DNA from 4 places in the uncultured Planococcus sp. genome. Region 3 is predicted to be linked to each of the others. Evidence: riboswitches for the same ligand, from Rfam matches in the RefSeq annotation. Region 3 holds a riboswitch; each other region holds the start of a gene.
What was found. A riboswitch is a leader RNA that binds a small molecule or an ion and turns the genes downstream of it on or off. The one in region 3 is predicted to bind S-adenosylmethionine.
Positions count from the first base shown of each region.

Region 1: linked by a shared signal. The riboswitch ahead of Q0785_RS01165 (methionine ABC transporter ATP-binding protein) and the one ahead of Q0785_RS00165 (methionine ABC transporter ATP-binding protein) in region 3 are both predicted to bind S-adenosylmethionine.
Region 2: linked by a shared signal. The riboswitch ahead of Q0785_RS15090 (transporter substrate-binding domain-containing protein) and the one ahead of Q0785_RS00165 (methionine ABC transporter ATP-binding protein) in region 3 are both predicted to bind S-adenosylmethionine.
Region 4: linked by a shared signal. The riboswitch ahead of Q0785_RS02585 (bifunctional homocysteine S-methyltransferase/methylenetetrahydrofolate reductase) and the one ahead of Q0785_RS00165 (methionine ABC transporter ATP-binding protein) in region 3 are both predicted to bind S-adenosylmethionine.

Region 1 is NZ_CANMXD010000001.1:220,017-227,599, forward strand. It holds gene Q0785_RS01140 (STAS domain-containing protein) at 1-412, shown strand, start outside; gene pepT (peptidase T) at 1,200-2,417, opposite strand; gene Q0785_RS01150 (M20 family metallopeptidase) at 2,673-3,878, opposite strand; gene Q0785_RS01155 (MetQ/NlpA family ABC transporter substrate-binding protein) at 3,906-4,739, opposite strand; gene Q0785_RS01160 (methionine ABC transporter permease) at 4,778-5,428, opposite strand; gene Q0785_RS01165 (methionine ABC transporter ATP-binding protein) at 5,418-6,449, opposite strand; SAM riboswitch class I at 6,588-6,703, opposite strand; gene Q0785_RS01170 (glycerol-3-phosphate acyltransferase) at 6,825-7,469, opposite strand.
Region 2 is NZ_CANMXD010000010.1:131,999-139,581, reverse strand. It holds gene Q0785_RS15105 (DUF4317 domain-containing protein) at 1-994, shown strand, start outside; gene Q0785_RS15100 (alpha/beta fold hydrolase) at 1,338-2,105, shown strand; partial or broken gene solA (N-methyl-L-tryptophan oxidase) at 2,309-3,484, opposite strand; SAM riboswitch class I at 3,799-3,903, shown strand; gene Q0785_RS15090 (transporter substrate-binding domain-containing protein) at 4,172-4,987, shown strand; gene Q0785_RS15085 (amino acid ABC transporter permease) at 5,009-5,731, shown strand; gene Q0785_RS15080 (amino acid ABC transporter ATP-binding protein) at 5,728-6,468, shown strand; gene mmuM (homocysteine S-methyltransferase) at 6,511-7,446, shown strand.
Region 3 is NZ_CANMXD010000001.1:23,475-31,057, reverse strand. It holds gene Q0785_RS00185 (carbohydrate kinase) at 1-580, opposite strand, end outside; gene Q0785_RS00180 (GNAT family N-acetyltransferase) at 674-1,237, shown strand; gene Q0785_RS00175 (MetQ/NlpA family ABC transporter substrate-binding protein) at 1,349-2,179, opposite strand; gene Q0785_RS00170 (methionine ABC transporter permease) at 2,192-2,863, opposite strand; gene Q0785_RS00165 (methionine ABC transporter ATP-binding protein) at 2,853-3,866, opposite strand; SAM riboswitch class I at 3,935-4,039, opposite strand; gene Q0785_RS00160 (carbon-nitrogen family hydrolase) at 4,091-4,879, opposite strand; gene Q0785_RS00155 (pyridoxal phosphate-dependent aminotransferase) at 4,966-6,129, shown strand; gene lepB (signal peptidase I) at 6,201-6,734, opposite strand; gene Q0785_RS00145 (SEC-C metal-binding domain-containing protein) at 6,996-7,583, shown strand, end outside.
Region 4 is NZ_CANMXD010000002.1:37,192-44,774, forward strand. It holds gene Q0785_RS02570 (MFS transporter) at 1-837, shown strand, start outside; gene Q0785_RS02575 (hypothetical protein) at 927-1,514, shown strand; gene Q0785_RS02580 (DUF6544 family protein) at 1,697-2,446, shown strand; SAM riboswitch class I at 2,713-2,817, shown strand; gene Q0785_RS02585 (bifunctional homocysteine S-methyltransferase/methylenetetrahydrofolate reductase) at 2,890-4,749, shown strand; gene metH (methionine synthase) at 4,730-7,583, shown strand, end outside.

The sequences.
Region 1 (7,583 bases), 200 kb from region 3:
GGATGAAAAAACACAGGAACTGAATGAAATGATCAAAGAAATCTCATCTCCGCTCATTCCGGTCCTTGAAGATATCGTCGTCGTTCCGTTGTTGGGAACTTATGATGAAGCCCGCGCGGAAGAGCTGTTGGTGAAAACACTGGAGAACATGCCAAAACACAAAGCCAAGTATTTAATACTGGATTTGACGGGAATAAACACCAACTTTACACAGCATGCCGCAATGCTGATCGAAAAATTAGGCTCAACTGCATCGCTGATTGGTACACAAACCATTCTGGTGGGGATCTCAGCGGGAATGAGTATGACCATTACGGACTCAGCCATCAACTTATCGAAATTTCAATGTTTCCAAACTTTGCAGCACGGCATCCACTATGCCCTGGCGCAAAACGGGAGAAGCATTATGTAAGAAAAGCGCAAGCGCCCGTGTAGCTCTGCCGGGCATAAGACGCACTGGCGAAGCGGCGTTACTTCAGCCGCATAGCCAGAGTGGCTTATGACCCAAAGAGCTGGGCGCTGGAGTCTGGACAAAGAAAAGCGCAAGCGCCCCGTGTAGTTCTGCCGGGCATAAGGCAGACCGGCGAAGCGGTGCACTTTGCCGCATAGTCGGGCCGTAGAGGATGGACAACAAGAAAAACGCTGCAAACAAAAATTTTTTACTCTAAATCAAAAGGCGTATTGGACCCAGTCCAATACGCCTCAGACTGTAGACAAAGTCTGACCAAAATATATAGCGGTGCATAATCCCCAACCGGTCCGGCCACTTCGCTTTCCATGGGCTCAGCTTCAGCCTCCTCGTCACTGCGTTCCTGCGGGGTCTTCAGCTCTCGCTGTCCCACAGGAGTCTTCGTGGCCAGCCCGTTTGGGAGCGTGTTGCTTCAATCAAAGAGAGAAGCTTGCTAGTCGATATCAGGAAATGTAGTCTCTACAAATCTGGTAGAACCTTCACTCAAGGATCCGGAGCACCAGGCGGCGACTCCTGCGGGAGCAGCGAAGCGACGAAGTGCCGAAATCCACTCGGGCGCCAGTCCGAGTTAGTTCGGCGCGAGCCCGTGGAAAGCGTCCGCCTGAAGCGCAGGTTCCAGTATAAACAGGATGAAATATATTCATTCTTTAAATAACATCAATATTCTTTTGCCTACAAGCTCAGGCGTATTGGACCCAGTCCAATACGCCTTTTTGTATACGATGCCAACTTACTTGGCGGATTTTACAATTTCAATAATGACTTGTGTGGCTTTTTCCATATTTTCAGCAGAGATGAATTCGTATTTTCCGTGGTAGTTTTCGCCGCCTGTGAAAATATTCGGTGTGGGCATTCCCATATAAGATAATTGGGAACCATCCGTACCGCCGCGCACGGGAACGATATTCGGTTCTATTCCCAAGCTGTTCATCGCACGCTCTGCATTGTCGACGATTTCCATGACGGGTTCAATCTTTTCGCGCATATTATAGTATTGGTCTTCGATTTCCAAGATGACAGCCTGTTCGCCGTACTGCTGCTGGAGTTTCTCGGCAACCGCCTGCATATGCCGCTTCTTGTCCTCGAATTTCGCTTTATCGAAATCACGGATGATATAGGTCAATTCCGCGGTTTCAATATTGCCGTTGAAATTATTCAGATGGATGAAGCCTTCATAACCCTCTGTCAGTTCAGGTACTTCGCTCTTCGGCATTTCCTCCTGGAATTGAATGGCGACCGTTTGGGCATTGACCATTTTGTCTTTTGCTGATCCTGGATGCACGCTCTTGCCTTGAACGGTTAATTTGCCGCTGGCTGCGTTAAAGCTTTCATACTGCAATTCGCCAAGAGGGCCACCGTCCATGGTATAGGCATACGCAGCGCCAAAGCGCTCAACATCGAATTTATGGGGGCCGCGGCCGATTTCTTCATCTGGTGTAAACGCAACACGAATTTTCCCATGTTCGATTTCGGGATGTGCATTCAAATATTCCATGGCCGTCATGATTTCGGCGATACCGGCTTTATTGTCTGCCCCGAGAAGTGTTGTGCCGTCTGTGGTAATCAAGGTATGACCTGCATAATTTTTCAAGGCAGGAAAATCCGACACAGTCATCGTGATGCTGTCGTTCAACGGGATATCCTGTCCATTATAATTGTTGATGCGCTTTGGGTTCACGTTTTTACCAGTGAAGTCTGTTGCGGTATCGACGTGCGCCAGAAAGCCGATTACCGGGATATTCCGTTCGGTATTTGCCGGCAATGTGCCGAATAGATACCCCGCATCGTCCATGCCGACATCCGTCAGGCCGATAGCCTTCATTTCCTGTTCCAATTCACGCAACAGGTCCCATTGTCCGGCTGTAGAAGGTGTAATCTCACTGTTTGCATCAGATTGCGTATCGATTTTTGCATAACGGACAAGCCGTTCGATTAAAGTCTCCAACATATGTAATCCCCCTTGAATTTGTTCTATATAAGTTGAATTTTAGGATCAAAATTTATATACGCCGCACCGGCACTAAGAAATTATCTAACTAACTTGGTGTAAGTTCATAGATATTCACTAACTTCCTGATCGACTTGCGGCCTATGGACTATGAAACACATCAGTTCAACTTATATAGTAGTATTTTAGCACGAAGCAGGAAAATGATGAAAATTCCAGTTAAAAAAGCGATGCCCAGGTTAGGGCATCGCTTCATCAATTTTGCTGTTTAGCTTTAACGGCATCAGCATGTGCTGCTTTCACTCGTTCCAGAAGTTCAGGTTCTGTCAGCAGGCGGTAACCGGTATTGGCCAAGGCTTTGGCGCCTTTGATCAACGCATCATTGCCGTGAGCTGATTTTGCGGCTTCGCGGAATTCGGCAGTGTGGGCAACCAGACTTTCCGGACCGATTTTGATATACCCATGGGCAGTTGGAACTTCATAGCTGATATTGCCGGCATCTGTAGAACCGAGGCCGGAGATGCGGGAATCAGCCACTGTTTCACCCAATGATTCAAGTTCGCTGCGGACAACGGCATCCAATGCAGGGGTGATGACCAAATCACGCACTTCATTCTGGAAGCGTTCGATTTTCACTGTCGCGCCAGTTGCATGAGCAGCGCCTTCCGCGATAGCCCTAATTTTGCGGGCAGTATCGGATGTTTTCTTCCATGAGTCTCCGCGGATATAGAAACGGGCAGAAGCGTATTCCGGAATGATATTCGGCGCATCGCCTCCATGAGTGATGATTCCATGGACTCGTGCATCCGATGGCAATTGCTGGCGCAGGGCATTGATGCTGTTGAAAAGCTGCAGAACGGCATCCAAGGCATTGATGCCTTCTTCAGGAGATCCTGCCGCATGTGCTGGTTTTCCGTAAAAGTGAAATTCCAATGGGTCGACAGCAAGAGAAGGCCCGGTGACAGCTGAATTTCCGGAAGGATGAAGCATCAAAGCGGCGTCAATGCCCTCAAGCAACCCATGTTTAACGAAGCTGCCTTTGGCACTGCCATTCGGCCCTCCTTCTTCTGCAGGAGTTCCAAGCACGACCACACGTCCGCCTGTTGAGTCTAAAGTTTCCGCCAACGCGATGGCCGCAGCAATACTGGTCGTTCCAATGATATTATGGCCGCAGGCATGTCCAATTCCGGGAAGTGCATCATACTCAGCAAGATAAGCGATTGTCGGTCCAGGAAGTGTACTTTCTTTGGTGGCAAAAAAAGCGGTATAATGGCCGGCGACACTTTTGTCGACCTTAAACCCAGCGTCTTCAAGCCGTTTGATCAATAAAGAACTGGCGAAAATCTCTTGGTTGCCGATTTCCGGGTTTGCGTGGATCGCCTGGCTTGTTTCAATATAGGTCTCGCTTCCGGAATCGATGGACTGGGAAATGGACTGTGCTGCTTCCTTGATAAATGTCATTGGAACTCCTCCTAAGTTGGGTTCGTTTTATTGGTAATCGACCAGTTCGTCAACTGTTACAACGGTAGGGATTTGACCGCCTTTTGTATGTTCGATGATGAATTCAGCAGTGTCTTCTTCCTGATACAATTCAACAATTTTCAGGTAGGCTTCGTTATCCGCCTCTTCAGCGTTTGCGGCAATCAAGTTGATGTAAGGTTTGGCTGTTTCGCTTTCACGGGCAATCGGATCATCAGTCGGATTTAAGCCAGCATCCACTGCAACGCCGTTGTTGATGACCGAACCGGCAACATCTGGCATAGCGCGCGGCGTATGGCCGGATACCATCGGCATAATTTCAATGTTTTTCGGATTCTCGATGATGTCTTCTGCTGTGCCAGTAAGTCCAGCATCTTCAGAAAGGGTGATCAGTCCGGCTTCATCAAGCAGTAGAAGGGCACGCCCCATATTGGTTGCTTCATTCGGCATTGCGATCTGTGAACCTTCGGGAATTTCATCGATGGATTCATATTTATCGGAGTACAAGCCCATCGGTGCAATGACGGTGGAACCGATCGGTACGATATCGATGTCGTGCTCTGTAACAAATTCATCAAAATAAGAAATGGTCTGGAAAGCATTCAAGTCGAGTTCGCCTTCGGCAAGCGCCAAGTTTGGTGCCACATAATCAGAGAAAGTTTGGATTTCGAGGTCGATGCCTTCTTTTTCGGCTTTATCGCCAATATAATCCCAGATGGTTGTATCGGAACCGCTGATGCCAAGTGTCACTTTCGTGTTGCCATCGGAACTGCTGTCGTCTCCGCAGGCTGCTAAAAGTAAGGCTGATAGTGAAAGTAATGCTGTCGCTGTAAGTTTTTTCATGAGTAATTCCTCCAGTTTTTCTATGTTGTTTTTATTTTTTAGTTGCGCCGTACGGTTCTTGACAATACATTTCCAAGAGATTGAACACCCTGCACCAGCACTACAAGAATCGCTACGGTAATGAACATGACGAGCGTATCAAAGCGTTGGTAGCCGTATGTGATGGCCAAGTCGCCAAGCCCGCCGCCTCCGATGGCACCTGCCATGGCGGATGCACCGATCAGGCCGACCACTGCTATCGTCAATGCGAGAACTAAAGAGCTTAAAGCTTCCGGAATCAGGAAGCGGAAAATGATCTGCATCGGCGAGGCACCCATCGCCTGAGCCGCTTCGATAACGCCTTTATCAACTTCCAATAATGAGTTTTCAATTAGCCGTGCAATATAGGGGCCGGCGTAAAAGACAAGTGGAACGATGGCGGCTGCTGTTCCGATGGACGTGCCGACAATCAGGCGGGTCAATGGGATGATGGCAACCATTAAAATGATGAACGGAACCGAGCGGAAAATATTGATGACGATATTCAACATTTTGGAGACCGGTTCATTTTCCAGCAAATGGCCTTTGCGGGTGACCACCAGCAGGATGCCGAGCGGAAAGCCGATCAAAAGGGAAAAGCCGAATGCTGCGCCGGTCATGTAAATGGTTTCCCATAGAGCTTCTATGATCTGTTCATAGTTAACTGACATAATTATTGACCTCCTCTACATGGATTTCACTTTCTCGGATGGAGGACAAAGCCAATTCGATTTCACTGGGCTCGCCGGAAAATTCCACGATCAGGTTGCCGTACGGGACGCCTTGCAGCTCGGTGATGTTGCCGAACAGCACATTCAAATCAACTTTGAAATCGCGTGATACTCGGGACATGAACGGTTTGCCGACGGAAGTGCCGGTAAACTGGAGGCGGTAGATGGCATTATCGCTTTTAGCATCCTGAATTTGTGCCAGCAGCGAATCAGGAAGTTCGTCGTTCATGACGGAGCGGACAAACCGTTGAGTGGTTGGTTGCTGCGGATTCGAGAAAATATCGAAGACGCTGCCCTGCTCGATGACTTTCCCTGCTTCAAGCACAGCCACTTTGTCGCAGATTTCCCGGATGACGCCCATTTCGTGAGTGATGAGCAGAATGGTGATGTTGTATTCCTTATTGATTTTGCGAAGCAGGTCCAAAATCGATTTAGTCGTTTGCGGATCAAGTGCCGAAGTTGCTTCGTCGCACAGCAGAACAGATGGATTAGTAGCAAGCGCCCGGGCAATGCCGATCCGTTGTTTCTGTCCGCCTGACAGCTGATCCGGGTATTTTTGCGCCTGGTCAGCAAGACCGACAAAGTCGAGCAGGTCGGTTACCTGTTTTTCAATATCTGCTTTTGGTGTCTTGGCAAGCAAGAGTGGCATAGCGACGTTATGGTAAACCGTTTTTGAATTCAGCAAGTTGAAATGCTGGAAAATCATGCCGATATCTTTTCGGATGGTGCGGATCTCCTTGCTGGATAAAGTGGATATATCTTTTCCTTGAATCAATACGCGTCCTGCAGAAGGACGTTCGAGCAGATTCACAGTGCGGATCAGTGAACTTTTTCCGGCTCCGCTAAAGCCGATGACTCCATAAATTTCGCCGGTTTCGACGGTCAGGTCAATGCCGTTCAAGGCATGGATTTCCTGTTTTCCTGATTGATAAGTCTTTGCGACGCCTTCGAATTGAATCATGGTGATTGAACCTCCTCATGCTGTAATGGGTCTTATCAAATCGATGGTGTCTCACATTCTTCTGAGATAATGGACAAAAAAGAGCCCCCTTTTTTCTTATCCATAAGAAAAAAGAAGGCTCCTGTTGAAACCATCTAATTCTCATCTTCCAAATGCGCAAATGGCATTTGCAGGAGTTGGCACAGTTTTTGCGGTTAAACAAATCTGCTGCCGAAACGTCTCAGGGCCTGTCCCTCGGTTTCTCTTGATAAGAAAGTGATGTATGCTATTCGATTCGTGATTCCTACTTTATGGTGAAATAACAAAAATGTCAAGAAGAATTATGATATTTATTTCACAATCTTTCAAATGAAAGCAATAATTAGTTAAACTCCTTTACTTTATAGGGGTTGAAGGCTTCTTCTTAAAGATGGAGGATACTTTGCTCTCGCTTCCATTCTTTATTCGAATAATGTTTTCGCTATGCTTCCATACCGCCATTGCGAATAAAGCCAAGGCTGTGAGTAATGGCCATGGTCCAACAGCAGGACCGAAAGCAATCATAAAATAAACCGCGTAAAGCACCAGTACGCCAATGACCAAATAATCGGTGGCGAGCGAAACGCCGATGAGCAAGAGCAGTCCGACCAGTCCAAGCTTCCAATCGAGGGCCAGCATGACGCCAATTACAGAAGCCGTGCCTTTGCCGCCATTGAAATTCATATAGAACGGAAAGTTATGGCCGAAAATTACGCCGGCACCTGCGATGAACAACAGGGTCCAGATCATTTCAGGAGAAAGACTGCTGGAATCCAGCAAAAGACGTAAGCCTGCAACAGCAGCAAAGCCTTTAGAAATATCGATGAAAGCGACAAGCAAACCATATTTCCATCCCAGTACGATGGCTGCATTGGAAGCCCCGGAATTTTTTACACCTTCCTTTTTGACGTTGACCCCTGATAGAGCCTGAGCTGCAAGTGATCCATGAAAACAGCCGATTACATAACAGATAATAAATAATAGCAACATCCAGATAAACATGCCAATTCCTCCTCTACCTTAAAAGATAACGTTTGAAGCAGGACAAGGTTTCAAAATTTTTTGACTAATGGACTTGACAAATCGCGCTGAAATTTTTATACTTCTCAACAAGAT
Region 2 (7,583 bases), on a different contig from region 3:
GGATGCCAAGATGTTCGAAGTGAAATTCCAGCCGCAAGAAGAGGGACAGGCGGACCACACGCAGAAGCTGCTGTATGAAGGGCTTCAGGCAGCAGAAGTTGCTGAGTGGAAAGAGAATATGCAGCGCATCGCCTTGAAGATGGTGGAGGAACGCCCCTATGAAAAGGACATGGTGGTCACGTTCATCCGCGGAAATTACTCTAAGACGACGAGACGCCAGCCCGACGAAACGGAAATCGACATGCGGGATGAAGTCTATACGACTTCGTTTATCCTTTGCAGTATGAACCAAACCGAATTGCCGAAAAGTTCGCTGGTCTTTGATTTTGTCGAAAAGGAGTATAAGGCAAATGTGCTGGTCGACCCCGTCATTAAACTAAGCTCGCCGATCGGTGGGTTTCTGTTCCCGAGTTTTACGGATAACGCCGCAGACATCCATCACATCCTGTACGCGGCGGGCAAAGCCAATAAACCGGACTTCCAGTTTATCGAGAATGTCTTGAATGGTGATGAAATTGTTACGGCCGAGGAAGAGAAAGCGGTATTCGAAGAAATTGTCAAAGCCGTTATTGGCGGCGATGAAGTGAATTCAAGAACGCTCGCCGGTGTATACGACGAAATCAACCAGATGCTGGTTGTGGCACAAGAAAGTGAAGACGACGAAGAAAGTGCGCCGATTTTGAACACGACTGAGATTACACGTGTGTTGAAGGCAAGCGGCGTAAAAGATGTCAGTGCGGAAAAAGTGGAGCGGGCATTCCAACAAGTGGTGGAAGACAAGACCTATGAGATGAAAGCAAGCCATATCGTGCCGAGCTATGCGTCCAAATCCATTAAAATCAGCACGAAAGTCGCGAATATTGCGATCAGTCCCCAAGACTTACGATACGTCAAAGAAGTCAATTACAACGGCAAACGCTGTATCTTGATTGAAGTGGAAGAAGACACGATGATTGAAGGGTTCAAGCTGCTTGCGGAAGAAGAGTTGGAATAGAGGATAATGGATCCTCTCTTTGTTCTTATCCAGTGCATGGATCATGAGGATCAGAAAGGATATTGATTTTGATATTCTTGAAAGATTTGTTATGGCTGAAAAGAGTCTTTCCTTCATCAATTAGGAAGAGACTCTTTTTTTTAATGTTCTGGACATAATGGTCATTTGATGGAAGACTCATCTATTCAGCGAAAGTCCGACAAATATGTGGCCTCAAAAGTAGGTGGTTTTAAAACCTAGTTGACAAGTAGGTTTTAAATATAGTCTAATGTGAATAAGCTTTTTTGCATGAGCACCACACCACAATAGCGCATAGATTTAGAGCAGGCAGAGGAGGATTCAAATGGTTCATGAATATCCGGTCAACCCACAAGCTGAATCATTTTTTCTGAGAGGAAATAGCACGGGAGTTTTATTGTGCCACGGCTTTTTAGGCACGCCGCAAAGTGTAAAGGAGTTGGGTGAGGCAATTGCTGCCCATGACTATACAGTCTCTTGTCCACGGCTTCCTGGCCACGGTACGCATTTCAAAGACCTCGAACAGTTTGTCTGCGGCGATTGGTTTGCGCGGATAGAAGAGGCTTATAACGAGCTGAAACAGACATGTTCCAGCGTTATCGTCATCGGTCAATCGATGGGCGGGACCTTGAGCTTGGATTTGGCCAGCCGCCATCCTGACATTCAAGGAATTGTCCTGATCAATCCGGCGATTGATATCCCTGCATTTGAAACATTCCGCGACCAGCCGTCCTCCGCTTATGTCACCGAAGGGCAGCCGGACATCAAAAAAGAGGATGCAGTAGAAATCACTTATGAGCAGGCACCAGTCAAAGCGTATCACCAATTATTGAAGTATATGGACGCCGTCGATGCTAAGCTTGCAGATGTGCGCTGTCCGATCGTCTGTTTCCAATCGCTTGAAGATCATGTTGTACCACCGGGCAATACGGATTATATTCTCAGTAGGGTCCAATCAGAGAGTATGCAAAAATACGAATTGCACAATTCCTATCACATTGCTTCCATGGATCATGAACTGGATTTTATTGTCGGAAAAGCCATTCAGTTTGTCGAAGAAACACTCCCCTTACTAGTGGGTGAAAAGCTTTAGAGCTTAGTCGGGGTGAACTTAAGAACTTTCATATTGTAACCTGCTGCTGTCGCTCAGTTAATTGTTTAATAGAAAGCGAGCCAAATGATTGAGACATTGTATAAAAAGGATTCTTTCGGGCCATTCGGGCCTGTAAGGATCCCTTTTTACTTTCTGGCAAAGAATATAAGCGCATTTCTGATAATAAAAGAGGAAAGGGGGAACTACAATAATTTGGTTGGGTTGGGTGTTTTGGATCCTAATCCAAATCTATTGAGAGCAAATATAGAGATATCCAACTCGCTCTCTCCCGCTAAAGCCATTTGGCTCAATACTTCCCCCATCACACTACCAAACTTAAAGCCGTGTCCCGAGAAGCCGCAGGCGAAAATGACACGATGATCTTCGGGATGGAAATCGACGATAAAATCATTGTCACTTGAAAGTGTATACAAGCAAGTTTTGCTCTGCTTCAGTTTCCCGTTAGCACGGGGCAGATAGAGTTCAAGACCTTGTCTCAAATCACCTTCATCTGAATCGTATAATCCGAAATTCTGTTTCAGGAGATTGGGGTCTATGGCATGTCCTCCATCTGATCTTCCGATTTTAATCCCGGAACCATCCAAGCTTGGGAATCCATAAAATTTCTTCCCATTGTCCTCAGCATAAAAGGAAGGAAAGTCAGCAGCGTCATACAGGTCAGAAGGTGCTTCAAACCAACCGACTACTTTACGGGTGGGCTGGACAGGGAGGTTTAAATCAGGCAGCAGTTTTGCTGCCCATGCACCTGCAGTGACGATTATTTTCCTGGCATAATATGTCGTATGCTCGGTAGAGATTTTTATCCCGTTCTCATCATTGGGATCAATGTGATGGACAGGTGTATTTGTTACAAGCTGGGCGCCGTGCTCAATGGCTTTTTCTTTATACGCCCGAATGGCATTTTCACTGTAGATGATTCCCGATTCTTTTTCAAAGCAGCCGACAAAATGATCCGGCACAGAAAACCCGGGCCATCTTTCGTTAATTTCAATGCCGCTCATTAGCTCTAACGGAAGGTTATGCTTCTGTGCAGCAGAAATTGTTTCCTGAAGAAAAGGGGACTCTTTGGGGCCAAAACCGATGACACCGGTTTTTTCGAAAACTTTGTAGCCGGTTTGCTGCTCCAGCTCTTCTCACAATTGCTGTGCGCGTTTCACTAATGTAACGTATTGTCTCCCTTCGCCGTAAGCATGGCGGATCAAGCGGGTATCGCCGTGATGGCTGCCATAGATATGCGGAGGATCAAAGGCATCGATCAAAACAATTTTCACATTTTGCTGTGCCAAAAAAGCGCCGGCAGCCATTCCCATTGTTCCAGCACCAATTATTGCGACATCATAAATAGTTTCTTTGTTCATTTTTTCACTCCGATCTTCCTCGATAGTAAGGTGGTTTTAAAATGCCGGTTCGTGTAAAAAATAAGGGTGAATTATTACTAGATGGTATGGAAGACGTGAGTGATTGTCAATCGTCCATTATGCGCTTCACTCGTTAAATTATTTCAACGGGAATTCAGAAACTGGGAGACAATCTGCAATGGAGCTCCATTCGTTGGGTATAAACGCCCGTTTTGTGCAAAAAAATTTTGAGTAAATTCGAAATAGAATAAAAATGTATTTGACATGAGAGCCAATGTCAAATACTATCGTTAATATGAAAAAAAAAATTAAATAACTTATCAAGAGAGACTGAGGGACAGGCCCTGTGAAGTCCAGCAACCATCATTTTTATGAGAGGTGCTAATTCCTGCAGAGTGTTTTATTCTGAGAGATAAGAATTTGGCTGAAACCTCTTTCCTATTGGAAGAGGTTTTTTTGTTTCCAAAGGGCGATTGCAAAAATGATTTTCTTGAAAAGTAGAAAAAGGAGGTTTTCGGTGACTTGGAAATATGCAAAAGAAAAAGGATGACCCCATGTATGGATAAGCAACTAGTCCTTTGCCGGCAGTAATGTCTTTACATTCAGCTTACATAGCAAGAAAAATTGGCTTTTGCCTTTCCCCATCAAATTGACTTACGGCTTGTTGCCTAAAAAAGGAGCATGAAAATGAAAAGAAAACATTATGTATTGAGTTCACTGTTTTTATCACTGGGTGTAATCGGGGCATTAAGCGGATGCTCGTCGGAAGAAGCGACAAGTTCTACGGGCGATCAAGTGGTTGTGGTAGGAACGCAAAATGATTATCCGCCTTTCGCTTTTGCGGATGACACCAATGAACTGACAGGGTATGACGTTGAAATGGTAAAAGCAATCGATGAAAAATTGGATGGTTATACATTCGAATTTGTCGCCGTTCCGTGGGATAGCATGTTTCTTGCACTCGAATCCAATAAGGTTCAGGCAATCGCAGACCAAGTAGCGAAAACACCTGAACGCCAGGAAAAGTACTTGTTCACCGATGAATCCTATTTTGCAGCGGAAACAGTCATTGCGGTGAAAACCGGAAGAGAAGACATCCAGACTGTAGAGGATTTAGAAGGAAAGGCGGTTGGCGCTTTAGCGGGGGATTCCTATACGCTGTTGCTGGAGGAATACAACGAAACAGCAGATACGCCCATTGAGTTGAAATACAGCGAAAGTGGAAACCCTTCGGAAATTTTGCAGGACGTGCAAAATGGCCGTGTCGATGCCTACGTGAATGATCCGATTATGATGAATGCGGTATTGGAAAAAAACGATTTAGGGGTAGAAATTGTAGGGCAGCCTTTGGTGAATGATGACATGGGAATTGTGTTGAAGAATGGGGAAGAAGGCGAAAAATTAAAATCCTTAATCGATCCCATCCTGAAAGAACTGAAAGAAGATGGCACCTTAGCGGATCTGTCGATCAAATGGACTGGCGGAGAATATATCCCTGAATAGGTTTGTGGAAGGAAAGAGACAATGGAAAATCTACTGGATATACAATTTTTAATCGAAAGTTTTCCTGCTATTATTTCACGGCTACCGATTACCATCGGGATAGCTGTCGGCTCATTGGTTTTGAGTTTATTCATCGGGGTTTTTACCGCATTGATCAAAATATACAAGGTTCCGGTATTAAGTGTGGTTTCATCGATATACATCTCTTTTGTCAGAGGAACTCCTTTACTGGTCCAAATCTATTTGGTGTTTTATGGAATACCGAAGATCATCTACTATCTACAGATTGAATACGGCTGGCTTCAGTCCGCCGACGTCAACAGTATACCGCCCGAAGTATATGCGCTACTGGCATTTTCCATTAATCTGGGTGCTTATTTGTCCGAGACGATCCGGTCAGCGATCGAATCGGTTGATCGGGGACAATTTGAAGCTGCAAAAGCAATCGGGATGAAGCCTACACAAATGATGCTTCAAATCATTTTCCCGCAGGCGCTGGCAGTCGCAATCCCGAACCTGGGAAATATGTTCATCAGCACGATCAAAGACACGTCGCTTGTTTTCATCATTGGCGTCGTGGACATTATGGGGCAAGCCAAAATTCTTGGGTCCCGCGGTTTGGCATTTTTTGAAGTATACATTGCGGTATCCATCGTCTACTGGATCCTTTGCATAATAGTAGAGCGATTGCTGGTGAAAATCGAGAAGCGGGCACGCAGATATGAAAGAGGGATTGCCTCATGATTAAATTGGAAAATATACATAAATATTACGACAGCCACCATGTGCTAAAGGGAATCAATATAAGTGTCAATAAAGGCGAGGTTGTTTCTATTTTGGGACCAAGCGGATCAGGCAAGTCAACACTGTTGCGCTGCATCAATTTCCTGGAAAAGCCGACGAGCGGAATAGTGGAAATCGGCGGCAACCGAGTGGACGTTGAATCAGCCAGCAAGTCGGATGTCTTTGCTTTGAGAACGTCGACCGGGATGGTCTTTCAGCAATACAATCTGTTTAAAAATTTGACCGTGCTGCAAAATGTGATGATCGGATTAACCAGCGTCAAGCAACTGAAGAAAGACGAAGCGAAAAAGAAGAGCTTGGAAATTCTCGAAAAGGTGGGCTTGTCGAATAAGCTAAGCCATTACCCGGTGCAACTATCGGGTGGCCAGCAGCAACGGGTGGGCATTGCTCGGGCACTTGCGCTTAATCCGGAAGTTTTATTGTTTGATGAACCGACTTCTTCTCTGGACCCAGAGCTGGTTGATGAAGTTTTGGCGACAATCAGAAGTGTGGCAGACACAGGAAAAACGATGTTTATCGTTACCCATGAGCTGAACTTTGCGCGTGAAATCTCGGATCGTGTCATTTTCATGGAAGACGGTGTCATCATCGAAGAAGGCACTGCGGATCAGCTTTTTAATGATGCAAAAATGGAAAGAACAAAGCAATTTTTAGGCAAAGCCACCCGGAACAATTAATAAATCACGAAAAGAGCTTGGATTTGGAAAGGATGTTTTAGCGTGAACCCGATCGAACAAATTTTGAACCGCTTCCCACTGGTCATTCTTGACGGCGCGATGGCCACCGAGCTTGAGAATTACGGATGCAATTTAAATGACCGCTTATGGTCGGCAAAAGTCTTGATGGAAAACCCGGAATTGATCAAGAAAGTTCACTTGGATTATTTCCAGGCAGGTGCAGATTGCGCAATTACCGCCAGCTACCAGGCGACTATCGAAGGATACAAAGAAAGAGGGTTGACCGGGGAAGAGGCAATCGACTTGATCTCTAAGTCTGTTGCACTTGCAGCAGAAGCCCGTGATGAATTTTGGGCAGATTTGCAGGATCAATCGAACAGGCCGAAACCGTTCGTTGCCGCTTCTGTCGGGCCATATGGTGCGTTCCTATCGGATGGTTCTGAATACCGGGGCGATTACTCGGTGAGCGAAGAGGAATTGATTGCCTTCCATAAAGAACGGATCCGGGTGTTGGTTGGAGCGGGCGCAGATATTCTAGCGTGTGAAACCATCCCGTGTCTGGCGGAAGCCAAAGCGATCGTCAAGGTATTGAAGGAATTTCCGGATGTCTATGCGTGGTTCAGTTTCAGCGCAAAAGACGAACACCACATAAGCGACGGAGAGAAAATCGCCAAATGTGCGGAGTGGTTGGATGGCCAACAGCAAGCAGCGGCAATCGGCATCAATTGTTCAGCGCCCCATATAATTGAATCGTTGATCAACGAGGTGAAGAGCCAGACCAGCAAACCGGTCATCGTGTATCCGAATTCAGGCGAAGAATACAATCCGGCAAGCAAGACATGGGGGAAAGGTTCTTCAGCAGATCAGTTTACCTCAAACACACGGCGCTGGCACGAAGCAGGCGCCCAGATAATCGGAGGGTGTTGCAGAACTGCTCCTGAGGACATCTCAGGTATTGCTGCATGGGCCCGTAAATAGATGTTCAGTTGCTTGAAGAGGCCTCAGAGAGCCATATGGAGCGCCTGTTTATAAGTAGTTTCTTGATGGGAGCAATTATATATAAGCCGGTAACATTGCATTGCAGACTTTAGGTTAAATAGATAAGATAATAAAAG
Region 3 (7,583 bases):
TTGTCAGCTTGACGATGTCCGCCAATGGGAGAAAATCGAGTACGGTTTTACGGCAATGTTCTTCGCTTTCCCAGCGCAACGGCCGAATATTGACATCGTATGAACACAAAACGTCATGCTCTTTTGACAGTTCAAGAGCTCTTCGGGTTGTGGTTCTCGCTTCCGGATGGAAAAGAGTACCGGAGCAGAAATGAAAAATACTTGCCTTTTCAAAAGCTTCCTTCCGAAGTTCATGGCTCCTTACTTGCAGGTCTGGCGTTTCATTGACATAGTCCGCGAATATGCGATCGAATTCAGGAGTCAGATGAATATACACACCGCTTACCCGCTTTTCCGGTACCTGTATGGCGTGTGTCAAATCCACCCCTTCCTTCAACAGCTCGTTCCGTACAAAAGCCGAGGTTTCGTCATCTCCTGTGATGGTGATGAATCCTGAAGGAAGACCCAATCGGCTGACGCCTGCAGCTACATTCACTGTAGCGCCTCCGAGGTGGCGGTTGAATGAATCATTGCTGGCAGTTGCCGCTATATAATCTACAAATGCATCTCCGTATGTCAGGACATGCTTGGTATTTCCCATCGTATCGCCTCCTTCGTGTTAAAGGGCTCTTTCATTGATATACTATTATTTCAGTCAATGCAGACTTAATGCAAGCAAAAGGAGTAGATCATGATGAATATCAGCATCCGACAAGCGCAACCAGAAGATGCAGGGAAAATAGCACCCCTCATCATCAATGCAATCGGCGAAATCGCTGACCATATGACAGCGCAGAAAGAGCCGCAAGCTGTACTGAAAAAAGTCGAAGACATGATTCGCGGTGAACATACTCGCCACAGTCACCGCTATACGTATACAGCTATTGTGAATGGAGAGATTGCGGGCGCGTTGGTGCTTTATCACGGCAATCAAGCTGAAACCCTGGATCGTTATTTGATTGAACAACTGAAAAGCGAAGGCCACGAGCGGACAATCGAACCCGAAGCCCACCTGGACGAATGGTATATCGATACCGTCTCAGTCGATCCCGCCTGCCAGGGGCATGGCATCGGCTCCAAGCTATTCGAATTTGCAGAGGAACTGGTTCATTCTCAAGGAGGGGGTAAACTTTCTTTGAACGTCGACATCGGCAAAGAAGGTGCCATCCGTCTCTATAAACGCCTCGGCTATTCCATTTCCGAACCATGGACCATCATCGGCGAACCTTTCCACCACATGGTCAAGACAGTTTACTGAAAGCATTATTTGATAGTGAAAACTTTTTTAAATATATAATTCTTAAACTCAACTTATATAGACAAAAGCCGCTCCAGATTTTCTCGGGAGCGGCTTTCTGTCTAGGAAATATTATTCAGCCATCCATTCCGGCTTGCCGAAACCTTCAAACTCTTCATCAATTACAGCTTCAAATTCATCAGATTCCACAATTTCCACTAAGTCAGCAGCCAATTCACTGTCTTCATTTTCAGCATTGACCGCTACAACATTGCGGTATTGGTCAGGCATGTTCTCAAGGGCCAACGCGTCAAGCAGATCCATCTCCGCAGCTATTGCAAAGTTTCCAGGTACAGCTGCCAAATCAGAGCCGTCCACTGCACGAGGCAACTGGCCCGCTTCAATTGGCTGGAACTCCAGATTTTTCGTATTCGTAACGACATCTCTTTCCGAAGCCTGCAGAACTTCCGCTTCCGGATCCAGTTCAACCAAGCCTTCATCCTGAAGCATCAAAAGTGCACGTGCCCCGTTTACCGGATCGTTTGGAATTGCGATGGTCGCTCCATCTTCCACAGCTTCCAAGGAATCGTATTGGTTTGAATAGATGCCCATAGGCGCTGTCGGCACTGTAATCAATGCAGACAAGTCCATACCGTTCTCTTGTTCGAAGTTTTCCAGGTAAATCGTATGCTGGAACAGATTGGCATCGATATCTCCGCCATCAAGTGCCACGTTCGGCTGAATGTAATCGCTGAATTCGACCAGTTCCACTGTATAGCCTTTTTCCTCTAAACCAGGCACAATCGCCTTGCTCAGCATATCGCTGTATGGACCTGCAGTAGCTCCTAATTTAATTTCCTTTGAAGCTTCTTCTGTCGTTCCTGCAGAGTCGCTTTCTTCCCCGCCGCCGCATGCTGCTAGAACTAATGCACTCGCCGCTAAAATAAATCCTAATTTCTTCATGTCATTCTCCCCTTATCGTTTATCGATTGCTTTCGCTGTATAATCTCCTGCCTGCTGAATCAATTGGACCAGCACAATCAAAATGACGACTGTGACGATCATGATGGTGTTGTCGTACCGGTAATAGCCGAAACGGATGGCCAGATCTCCGATGCCTCCGCCACCTACCACGCCAGCCATCGCCGAGTAGGCGACCAAGCTGATGATGGTCAATGTCACACCTTGGATAATGCTCGCTTTCGCTTCAGGCAAAAGAACGTCTTTAATGATCATCCATGGAGTTGCACCCACTGCAATCGCTGCTTCGATGACGCCTTTATCAATTTCACGGAGTGAGTTTTCCACAATCCGTGCGAAAAATGGAATGGCGGCAACCGATAAAGATACACTGGCCGCAATCGGACCGATCGTCGTTCCTGTGATCAATTTCGTCAACGGGATGAGTGCCACCAATAGAATGATGAATGGAATGGAACGCACGATGTTGACAATAAAGCCGATCACCGCATTGACCGGCCGATTTTCAAGAAACAGCCCGCGGTCTGTAATGAATAACAAGATTCCAAGTGGCAGCCCAACAATCAGCGCGACAGCTAAAGAAATTCCGATCATCGTCAATGTTTGAAAGAAGGCCGTCTGTATTTCCGGCCACAATTCGATAATCCGTCCCCATTCAATGCCCATTCGGAATCACCTCCACAATTGCTGATCTGCTTTCCATATACTTCAATGCGTCCATAACCGCAGTAGAAGTTCCTTTCAACTCCATGATAAAAATACCGAGAGGCTGTTCCTGAATGTACTCGATCGCTCCGTGTAAAAAGTTCCCTTTTACCGGGTAATTCTGCAGCATATCGGAAATCACGCCTTCTCCTGCCACGCCGCCTTTGAACAGTACTTTCACCAGCGTGCCTGTAAATTCGCTTAAAATATGCTCTGGTACATTGAACGATACGACACTGGATATGAATTCCTTGGTCAATTCCTTTTGTGGATCTGCAAAAATATCATATACTTGACCTTCTTCGATGACGCGTCCCCCTTGCATGACGGCCATGCGGTCACAGATTTCCTTGACGACATTCATTTCATGCGTGATGAGGACAATCGTGATATCCAATTTACGGTTGATGTCTTTCAGTAAACGCAAAATGGATAAAGTCGTATTGGGGTCAAGGGCGGATGTAGCTTCATCGCACAGCAGTACGGCCGGATTGTTGGCAAGTGCCCGTGCGATGCCGACGCGCTGTTTTTGCCCGCCGCTCAATTGTGCCGGATAAACATCCCGCTTGTCGGATAAACCGACCATTTCGAGCAGCTCTTCCACCCGGGTTTTAATGTTTTTTGCAGGAGTTCCTGCTGCCCGAAGCGCAAAAGCGATATTGTCGTAAACCGTCTTTTGGCTGATCAGATAAAAATGCTGGAAAATCATTCCGATTTTCAACCGGGCTTTTCTCAGCTGATCTCCGTTCAGTTGGGTTAAATCGTTGCCATCTACCGTTACACTGCCAGAGGTCGGCCGTTCCAGCAGGTTGATGCATCGGATCAGCGAGCTTTTTCCGGCACCAGAATAGCCGACGATTCCGAAAATCTCGCCTTTTCCGATATCCAATGAAACATTGTCTACTCCGGTGACTGTGCCATGCTTAGTTGTGTAGGTCTTCGTCAATTTCTCGATCTGTATCATAGCGTCCTCCCGGCAATAAAAAGATGCCTCTTTCATCAAGAAAGAGACATCGAAAATTTTAGTTTCTCGACTTATCTTCCAGAACATTTGCATGTTCTGTTGGATTTGGCACCTTCCCAATCGGGGGTTGCCGGACGTCATAGGGCCTATCCCTCAGTCTCTCTTGATAAGTTTACGTTATTTGATTAAATTTTATGTTACAGGCATTAATTACGAGTGTCAATCTACTTTTTGAATTTTTCGTACAATTTATCGCGGCGGTCTTCAAAAACCGGTATCCGATTCCGGACTTCTTCCACTTCATCCAAATCGATATCGACGTAAGCGACACCTTCGTCTTTCTTCATGTCGAGACGGACTTCTCCCCATGGAGCAATTGCCATCGTGCTTCCCCCGAACTCGTTGTTTGGATCGCTGCCGATGCGGTTTACTGCCACAATAAAGCATTGGTTCTCGATCGCTCGCGCCTGCAGCAGGATGCGCCAATGATCAATTCGTGCCTCCGGCCATTCAGCTGATACAAAAATTAGTTTTGCGCCATTCAATGCCTGCGCGCGAATCCATTCAGGGAAACGGATATCGTAGCAGATGACTCCCCCGTAAACGGTATTTTCCAATTCGAATGTGCCCAGTGAATCTCCTTCTTCAAGATGGATATGCTCATCCATCAAGCAAAAGCGATGTGCTTTATCATATTCCGAAATAAGCTCTCCGTTTTTGTCGACGACATACATCGTGTTATAGAAACCACCGTTCTTTTTCGTCGAAACAGATCCACCGACAATATTGACCTTGTATTCTTTCGCAAAACTCTTCAGCAACTCCACGGTCCGGTTCGTGCTGTCTGCAAGTGTGTCAAGCTCTGTCAATGCGTATCCCGTATTCCACATTTCGGGCAGGACAATCGTTTCCGCTCCACCTTCGGCCGCTTCCTTCAAATAGTCCATGACCCGCTGATAATTCAGTTCCGGTTCTCCAAAAGCGATATCCATCTGAACGCATGCAATTTTCATATGTTTCTCCTCCACTAGACAAGTTACCTACAACTCTATAAGATTTGGGGTAGATGTGCAATTATTTCGAAAACAAGGAGAATTATATGGAATTTTCAAATCGCCTGCAAAACCTGCCTACACAATTTTTCGCTTCATTGGTTGCTAAAACGAGTAAGGCCATCACCGAAGGACGCGACGTCATCAACCTTGGCCAGGGCAATCCTGACCAGCCGACGCCCGACCATATCATCAAGGCACTGCAAACCGCAGTGGCTGATCCAAAAACACATAAGTATTCCCCTTTTCGCGGCATTTCCGATCTGCGACAGGCTGCAGTGGATTTCTACAAACGCGAATACGGCGTGGACATCGACCCTGACCTTGAAGTAGCCATTCTGGCTGGAACAAAAATCGGGCTTGTCGAATTGCCGCTGGCCTTGTTGAATCCACAGGATCTCCTCCTGCTGCCGGACCCTGGCTATCCGGATTACCTGTCCGGGGCTCCGCTCGCCGATATCGACTACGAGCTGATGCGGCTGAATCCTGAAAATGGCTATTTGCCGGATTATAGTGAAGTGCCTGAATCTGTTCGCTCCCAAGCTAAGCTGATGTACTTGAACTACCCGAACAACCCAACAGGCGCAGTGGCGAATAAAGCTTTCTTTGATGAAACTGTCGCTTTTGCAAAAGACAACGGCATTGCCGTCGTCCATGATTTCGCTTATGGCGCAGTTGGTTTCGAAGGAAAGAAACCGGTGAGCTTCCTGCAATCCGAAGGGGCCAAAGAAGTCGGCATCGAGATGTATACTTTATCTAAAACGTATAATATGGCCGGCTGGCGCATTGGATTTGCAGTCGGACATTCGAAAATGATCGAAGCCCTGAACCTGATCCAGGATCATCTATTCGCTGGCCTGTTTCCAGCCGTCCAGTTGGCTGCAGCCGAAGCTTTAAGTGCTGATCAGCACTGTGTGGATGACTTAGTGGATCTCTACGAAAAACGCCGCGATGTCCTAGTCAAGGAATGTTCGCGCATCGGCTGGGAAATCGATGCGCCTCAAGGCTCATTTTTCGCCTGGCTGCCGGTTCCAGAAGGCTTTACCAGTGTCGAGTTCGCTGATTTCCTACTTGAAAAAGCGGATATTTCAGTAGCTGCAGGCAGCGGGTTCGGTGCTGGCGGAGAAGGATTTGTCCGCGTCGGATTATTGGTTGATGAAATCCGTATCACCGAAGCGATTAACCGCATTGAAAAATTGAACCTTTTCTAACTCAAAAAGACAGCTTCCCATTTTTCGGGCAGCTGTCTTTTTTCGCTTTTGGAGCAATAAAGCATTCTCCATCATTTCACAATCCCGATATGATCGAGAGGAGATAATCGGATTTTCACTTCTCCAATGATGGAGTCTTCAGAAATAAACCCTAAAACCCTTGAATCCATGCTGTTTAAACGGTTATCTCCCAATACATAATAGGATTCGGCAGGCACAGTGAATTCCTGGAAATCCTCGGTTAACCGAGAGAAGCCCTGCTGTTCGGCCAATTTACGGTTCTTATCCAAATAAGGCTCAGCTACAGCCCGGCCGTTCACATATAACCGATCGTCTTTCATGGAAATGCGATCACCTGGAATACCGATTACACGCTTGATGAAATTCACTCCAGTCGGCGCAGTGAAAACGATCATATCAAAATTTTCTATTGTATAAACCTTAACCAGCATTACTTTGTCATCGTCTTCAAACGTTGGCATCATTGATTCACCATGAACGGCTACCGGCTCAAACAGGAAATGCCTCGACATGAGGACAATAAGCACCGTCAAAAAGATTACACGCATCCAGGAAACAGATTCTTTTACCGGATCTCCATACACATTGTCCCCTCCTGCCCATGCTTTTTACTTTTTATTATAATACGCCTTCAGCTTTATGCATACTTTTGGTAATTGACATCCAACAGATCCCGCCAAAAATCAGGAATGGCTCTTTAAAAGCTAAAAGAAGCTTTAATTTTTTCAAGCGCCATCATCAAGTTTGGAGCTTATTTTCCAGGGTCTATCGACGTCTGAATCGTCAGACTTTTGAGGGCGGCGCAATTTTATGTTACACTCAATAAAAAATGTAGGTGATTATGAATGGTAGGAAGAAATGATCCATGCCCATGTGGCAGCGGCAAAAAATACAAAAAATGTCACGGAAAACAGCAAACTGTCTCCATTAATGATTTGGTGAATGAGGAACTGTTCAAAGTACGCCAGCAGTTCTTCTCGGAAAATCCGAATCAGGAGCAACTTGCCGAATTCCGTGAACTTCAACAGGCATGGCAGCCACGTTTAATGCAATCAATGGCTGAAAACGATGCACAGGCATTTGTTATCGAGAATTTCCTGTTCATGAAAAAACCAGAGCTATGGGAAGAATTCTTGGCAAAACAAATTGACCTTTCCCAGCGCCCTTCAACTAAAGAAGTGCTGAAAAACTGGAACGACGTAAAAGTATTCCTTGGACAATATGTCAAAGGCGATACAGAAACGGCTCAGTTTACAGATATCTTTACAGGCGAGACACTTGAAATGGCTGATCAACCGCCAACTGACATGGAAAACGGACAAGGCTTGCTTGCAATTCTTCTTCCGGACTCCCGCGTCGGCGATAATGGCGTATTGTTCCTAAACGGTTATTTGACCGTTGTCGGTGAGTTCAAGCCGTTCTTCGAGCAGTTG
Region 4 (7,583 bases), on a different contig from region 3:
TCTCAATGGTTCCCCTCAAAAAGAGGGTTGGCGCTTGGGATTTTGATTGCGGCGCTGACTTTGGGCTCATCCTTGCCCCATTTCATCAGTCTCCTTTTTTCCTCTGTGGACTGGAAGTTGGTTATCATTATCAGCTCCTTGTTGGCATTGGCTGCAGCAGGCATTATGAACTGGGTGGTGAAAGGCGCACCAACTTCATCACAAAAGACAATTTTTTCTTTTAAACTAATAAAACAAGTGCTGCACAATAAACCGGTTATGCTGGCGAATTACGGGTATTTCGGCCATATGTGGGAATTGTATGCGATGTGGACATGGCTCCCTGTATTTCTTGCGGCCAGTTTCGCCAGCAGCTCTTCCCAGATCAGTCCGGAAATTATTTCTTTAGCCTCGTTTGTGTCCATTGGAATTGCCGGAGCAGTCGGCTGTGTTTTGGGAGGGATGGCCGCAGACAGCTTAGGAAGGTCGCGGCTGACCATTCTTTCTCTGCTGGTCAGTGGCGGCTGTTCCATCATTATCGGCTTTACGTTCGGGCAGTCCTTCTGGTTGACGCTTCTCGTGGCAGTCATTTGGGGAATGTTTGTGATTTCCGATTCAGCCCAGTTTTCAGCAGCGGTGACGGAATTTGCGGAGGCTCCTTACCTGGGGACAGCTTTGACGTTTCAGATGTGCATCGGATTTTTGGTCACAATTTTTTCGATCAACTTGATTCCTGTTGTGCAAAGCTTGATCGGGTGGGAATGGGTGTTTATTTTGCTGAGTATCGGTCCTGCATTAGGCATAGTCTCCATGGTGAAATTCAGCCTATACGAAACAGCGGGAAGAAGCGAAAAGTAGGTTTTTGTGGATAAAAAGAACTATCATTTTTCGATAATTATGATTATGATAGAAATAATATAATTGCTGGATGCAAAGGGGATAGCGGAATGAATTGGTTGCCGAAGAGAAAAAATAAGGTAGCAGCTTTCTGGGAATGGTTTGCAGACAATAAAGAAGCATTCTTTGAATTGGACGATTCTGGCCGAGGGAAACTTTTCAGCCAATTGGAAAAGAAGTTGCAGAAGGTTAACCGGCATCTGGCATTTGAACTCAGTGAGATTCTGGTGGATGGGAAGCGGGAATTCATCATCAGTGCGGATGGCATGGTGGAGGCTTTTGACGATGTCATCGAGTTGGTCGGCCAGGCACCTGAGCTCGATTCTTTTGCCATCATCGCCTTTCGGCAAAAGCAGGACGAAGAGGTTTCCATTGAATATGGCGATATTGAATTGGCATGGGATGATATCTTCTGCACATTTGAAAAAGAAAGCAATAGCGATGAAGTCAACTTGATCCTGTACATAAAAGGCTTTACCGAAGAAAATGAAGATGAATTCATCTCCGCTTCTTTTATTCTGCTGGATACCATCATCGGAGAATACAATGCAGGAATGCGCATCGGGGAAATCGAATTCGTCAGCTATAATGGCCAGCCTGATTTGCTGCCAGTAAAGGAATTGCAGAGCCTTTTTTGATTTGAATGAACTTCATGAATTCCGAAGTTCGGCTGCTGCATTCGAATTGAAAACCAGTCAGGAAGAATTCTTCCTGACTGGTTTTTTGCTTTAACATGACTGAAATTTCTTTGTCCATAATTTATCATCATTGCGCTTTATTTATTAAGATAAAAGGTATAGTGAGTAAAGGGGTGGTCGTAATGGAGGGAAAAGGAACACAGAAAATAGAATCCGGCTTTGCGGCTCGGAACATACTTACAGCGGAAATGACTGGATCACTTCCATCGCCTGTCCAGAATTGGCTTAAAGCAATTGGGGCGGTCGGCCATGAAAAAATCGATTCCGTGAAGCTCAAACAATCGGGAATGATGAAATTGAAACCCGAACAGAAAACGTGGACCGCTTCCGAAGCGGAACAAATCAGCTTCACGGATCCGCCTGCTTTTCATTGGTCAGTGAAGATGAAAATGAGGAAAGGCCTGACGGTGACGGGTAAAGACAGCTTTCAGGAAGGCAAGGCGGATATGCGCATCAAACTTGCCGGCATTCTGCCGATTTCCAGATCAGACGACAATGAAAAGACGAATGAGTCGGCTCTGCAGCGCTACTTGATGGAGCTGGCCTGGTATCCGTCGGCGGCGCTCAGTCTGTTCATTTCCTGGCAGGAAGTGGATGCATATTCCGCAACGGCGACCATGAATTATGGCGTTCTGACCGGTTCCGCGACTTACTTCTTTGATGAGCATTACGAGCTGCTGAAAGTGGAGGCCTGGCGCTATAAAGAAAGTGGAGAAGATGCGCGTCCGCTGCTATGCACAGGGAGCATCAACGAGCACAAACAGGTGGATGGATTGAAGGTGCCGGTGGACATGGAGATCAGCTGGGAGTTGGAAGAAGGAACGTTCGCCTGGTATAAATTTCAGGCGCATGATTTTCAGTTCAATACTTGAAACCGTGAGTGAGGAATCCGAAATGAAAATGCAAACATATTCTAGATCAATGCGAAGAACACGGAAATTCCCCTTCTTTATACAGATCCTAGCCCGGAATTTCGAAGCCTTTTTTTAGGAGAAAATGGTACAGGGAGCTGTTTTTTTCGTTTTATTTAGGGATTGTGAAAAAAATCACAGAAATTTCATTGTTTTTTGACAGATCGCCTTGACCTGCCCATCAGATACAGGTACCATATTTAGAATACTTAAAACAGAATAGTGAATTCTTATCAAGAGAAGTTGAGGGACTGGCCCTATGAAACTTCAGCAACCAGCCGAAAGGTCAGGTGCTAAATCCAGCAGGCAAGTCATTGTCTGGCAGATGAAAAGGAACGAGTTTGATATCGTAAAGCCTTCTTTTTCATGAAGGCTTTTTTTGTATATATGGGAGGTTGAAGAGGATGGGTTTATTAGACGAGTTGAAGACCAGGATTTTGACGGCAGATGGGGCCATGGGAACCTTGCTGTATTCGTACGGCATCGAGTATTGCAACGAGGAACTGAATTTGCAGCGGCCGGAAGTGATTGAGAAGATCCACCTGGATTACATTAAAGCCGGAGCGGATATCATCCAGACCAATACGTACGGAGCGAACGCAGCCAAGCTTGCGCGCTACGGTCTGGAAGAACAGGTCGCGGATATCAATAGAGCCGCAATCGACATCGCCAAACGTGCGGCAGCGCCCGGTGGCCAATTTGTATTCGGGACTATCGGAGGCATCCGTGGAATCCGCAAAAGCGATGCCACATTGCAGGAAATCATTGCGATGGTCGATCAACAGGCCAGCCATTTGCTTGCCGGAAATCCTGATGGCCTATTGCTGGAAACTTATTACGATTTCGAAGAACTCGCGGAAACGGTCAAGCACCTGAAAGGAATCACTGATACACCACTGATTGCCCAAGTTTCCATGCACGACCCGGGGATTCTGCAAAACGGTATGTCTTTGAATGACGCGCTGCATCAACTGGAGGCGCTTGGAGCCGATATTGTCGGCGTCAACTGCCGTCTTGGGCCGCACCATACCATTCAGGCTTTTGATGAAGTCACCTTGCCTGAAAAAGCGTTTCTGTCTGCTTATCCGAATGCCAGCCTGCTGGATGTGGAAGATGGACGGATCGTCTATGAATCGGAAGCGGATTATTTCGGACGGGCTGCTTTGTTATTGAGGGAAGAAGGTGTCCGATTGATCGGCGGCTGCTGCGGCACGACGCCGAAGCATATTGAAGCGGTGAAAAAACACCTAGGCCAATTGCCTCCGATCGTCCATAAGGAAGTCACCGAAAGGAAACCGATTGTCATCCGTGAAGCGGAAGCGTTGGAAGTTAAGCCGCTCCATGAAAAAGCCAAAACGGAACGGACCATCATCGTGGAGTTGGATACACCGCGCCATTTGGATACCACCAAATTCCTGGAGGGCTCTGCCGCTTTGAATGATGCTGGAGTGGACGCCATAACGATGGCGGACAATTCACTGGCATCGCCGCGCATCAGCAATATGGCGATGGGATCGATCCTCAAGCATAAGCAGGATATTCGGGCGCTTGCCCATATCACCTGCCGCGACCGAAACCTGATCGGACTGCAATCGCATTTGATGGGGCTCGATGCGCTCGGAATCCATGATATACTCGCCGTGACGGGCGATCCGACCAAAGTCGGTGATTTCCCGGGAGCGACCAGCGTCTATGACGTGTCGAGCATGGAATTGATCCAGCTGATCAAAAAGCTCAATGAAGGCATTTCATTTTCCGGCAAGCCGTTGCGGAAAAAAGCCAACTTCTCGGTAGCGGCGGCATTCAATCCGAATGTCCGTGTACTGGACCGGGCAGTGGCAAGACTTGATAAGAAAATTGAAAGCGGTGCGGATTATTTCATTTCGCAGCCGGTATATACAAAAGAGAAAATCGTTGAGATCCACGAAGCGACCAAACATCTGGATACGCCGATTTTTATCGGGGTAATGCCGTTGACCAGCATCCGCAGTGCGGAATTCCTGCACAATGAAGTGCCGGGCATCAAACTGTCGGAAGATGCCCTGGAGCGCATGCGCGCATGCGGGGAAGACAAAGAACGTGCTACTGCGGAAGGCATCCAGATTGCGAAGGAATTGATCGATACGGCGGCGGAGCTATTCCATGGCATCTACCTGATTACGCCGTTTGTCCGTTACGACATGACCGTAGAATTGATTCGTTATATCAGACAACTAGATCAACAGAAAGAGAGCGATGCCAGCCATGCCCAAACATCTTATTGAACAACAACTGGAAAAGAGAATATTGATCATCGACGGAGCTATGGGAACGATGATCCAAAACGCCGATCTTTCCGCTGAAGATTTTGGTGGAGATGAATTCGACGGCTGCAACGAATATTTGAATATTGTCCGTCCGGAGGTTATTGAAGACATTCATACAGCTTATCTGGAAGCGGGAGCTGATATTCTTTGCACCAATACGTTCGGTGGAACGCCGATCGTGTTGGATGAGTATGGAATCGGGAACCAGGCAGCAGAAATCAACCGGCTCGGGGTGGAAATCGCCAAAAAAGCGGCTGCTGCTTTTTCAACGCCGGAATGGCCGCGTTTTGTGGCGGGTGCTATCGGGCCGACGACGAAAACATTGTCGGTTACTGGCGGTGCCACATTCGATGAAATGCTGGAAAACTTTTATGTGCAAGCCAAGGCATTGATTGAAGGCGGAGCGGACTTGATCCTTTTAGAGACGAGCCAGGACATGTTGAATGTCAAAGCAGCGACGATCGGCATCAAACAAGCCTTTGAAGAAACCGGAATCGAATTGCCGATCATGGTGTCCGGAACCATCGAACCGATGGGTACTACGCTTGCGGGCCAAAGCATCGAGGCGTTTTATATCTCGATCGAACACGTTAAACCGTTATCGGTCGGCTTGAATTGTGCCACCGGACCTGAATTCATGACGGACCATATCCGTTCGCTGTCTGAGCTGTCGGACGGCTACGTCAGTTGTTACCCGAACGCGGGTCTGCCGGACGAAGACGGGCATTACCACGAAACGCCGGAATCCCTTGCGAAAAAACTGCGGGGCTTTGCCGATAAAGGATGGTTGAATGTAGTGGGCGGCTGTTGCGGAACAACACCTGCACATATCAAGGCAGTCCGTGAAGCCATGGAAGGCCTGGCGCCAAGAAAACCGGATCCTGTCGATCATGGCCATGTCGTGTCAGGCATTGAAGCCCTGCAATACGATGAAACCATGCGTCCCCTTTTCATCGGAGAGCGGACCAATGTCATCGGTTCCCGTAAATTCAAACGGCTGATCATTGATGGCCAATTTGAAGAGGCATCTGAAATTGCCCGTGCACAAGTAAAGAATGGTGCGCATGTCATCGACATCTGTCTGGCAAACCCGGACCGTGACGAAGTGGAAGACATGACCAATTTCATGAAAGAAGTCGTCAAAAAAGTCAAAGTGCCGCTCGTCATCGACTCCACTGATGAAGAAGTCATCGAAGTGGCGCTGAAATATTCGCAAGGGAAAGCCATCATCAACTCGATCAACCTCGAAGACGGGGAAGAGCGTTTTGATGCGGTGATGCCGCTCGTGAAAAAATACGGCGCAGCAGTTGTCGTCGGAACAATCGATGAGCCAGGCATGGCGGTTACGCGTGAGCGGAAACTGGAAATTGCCCAACGTTCGTATGATCTACTGGTCAATAAATGGGGGCTGGCACCGGAAGATATCATTTTCGATCCGCTGGTATTCCCGGTCGGTACAGGAGATCAGCAGTATATCGGATCGGCTGTGGAAACCATCGAAGGAATCCGCCTGATCAAAGAAAAAATGCCGCGCGCTTTGACCATCCTGGGCGTCAGCAACGTGTCATTCGGCTTGCCGCCGGTGGGCCGTGAAGTGTTGAATGCGGTCTATCTATACCATTGCACACAGGCAGGCTTGGATTATGCGATCGTCAACACGGAAAAACTGGAGCGTTATGCATCGATTCCAAAACAGGAAATCGATATGGCCAATGAATTGCTGTTTACGACGACAGATAAAACCTTGGCTGATTTTACGGCTTTCTATCGCGACAAGAAAAAAGAGAAGACTGAAGACGACATCCCGAAAACGGTGCCTGACCGTTTGGCTTATTACATTATAGAAGGAACTAAAGAAGGCCTGATTCCGGATCTGGAAAAGGCGCTGGAAATGTACGATGAACCGCTGGATGTCATCAATGGACCTTTAATGAAAGGGATGGCCGAAGTTGGCCGGTTGTTCAACGACAACCAATTGATTGTCGCCGAAGTGCTGCAAAGTGCCGGCGTCATGAAAGCGGCGGTTTCATTCCTTGAACAATTCATGGAGAAGAAAGAAGACGACTCCGGAAAAGGTAAAATCGTACTGGCTACGGTGAAAGGCGATGTCCATGACATCGGCAAAAACCTGGTTGAGATCATCTTGAGCAATAACGGCTTTAAAGTAATCGATGTCGGCATAAAAGTGTCGCCGGCGACATTGATCGAAGTCATCCGGAAAGAAAAGCCGGATATGATCGGCCTATCAGGTTTGCTGGTCAAGTCAGCGAAGCAAATGGTCATCACCGCGCAGGATTTCAAGGAAGCGGGCATTGATGTGCCGATTTTGGTTGGCGGCGCGGCGTTATCACGACGCTTTACGGAAACCAAGATTTCAGCGGAATACGACGGACCGGTCATCTACGCGAAAGACGCCATGCAAGGGCTGGACCTGGCCAACCGCCTGCAAAGCGGGGCTGGCAAAGCCGAGCTCTTGCTGGAACTGGATGCCCAGCAGGAAAAACGCCAGGCTTCCGAAGCGGTGCGCGCAGCCAAACCGGCTGTCGCAGTTGCCGAGAAGCCGGTCAAGACGGTCCGTGAAGATGTACCTGTCTTTGTACCGAACGACTTGCGGCGCCATGTGCTGAAGGATTATTCGGTGGCGCATCTGTATCCATACGTCAATATGCGCACCTTGATCGGCCATCACCTTGGGCTGAAAGGCTATAGTGATAAAACCTTGGCGCAGGGCGATCCGCGTGCTGTGCAACTGCATGAAATGGCAACTGATTTCCTGGGTTCCGGGTTGTTGA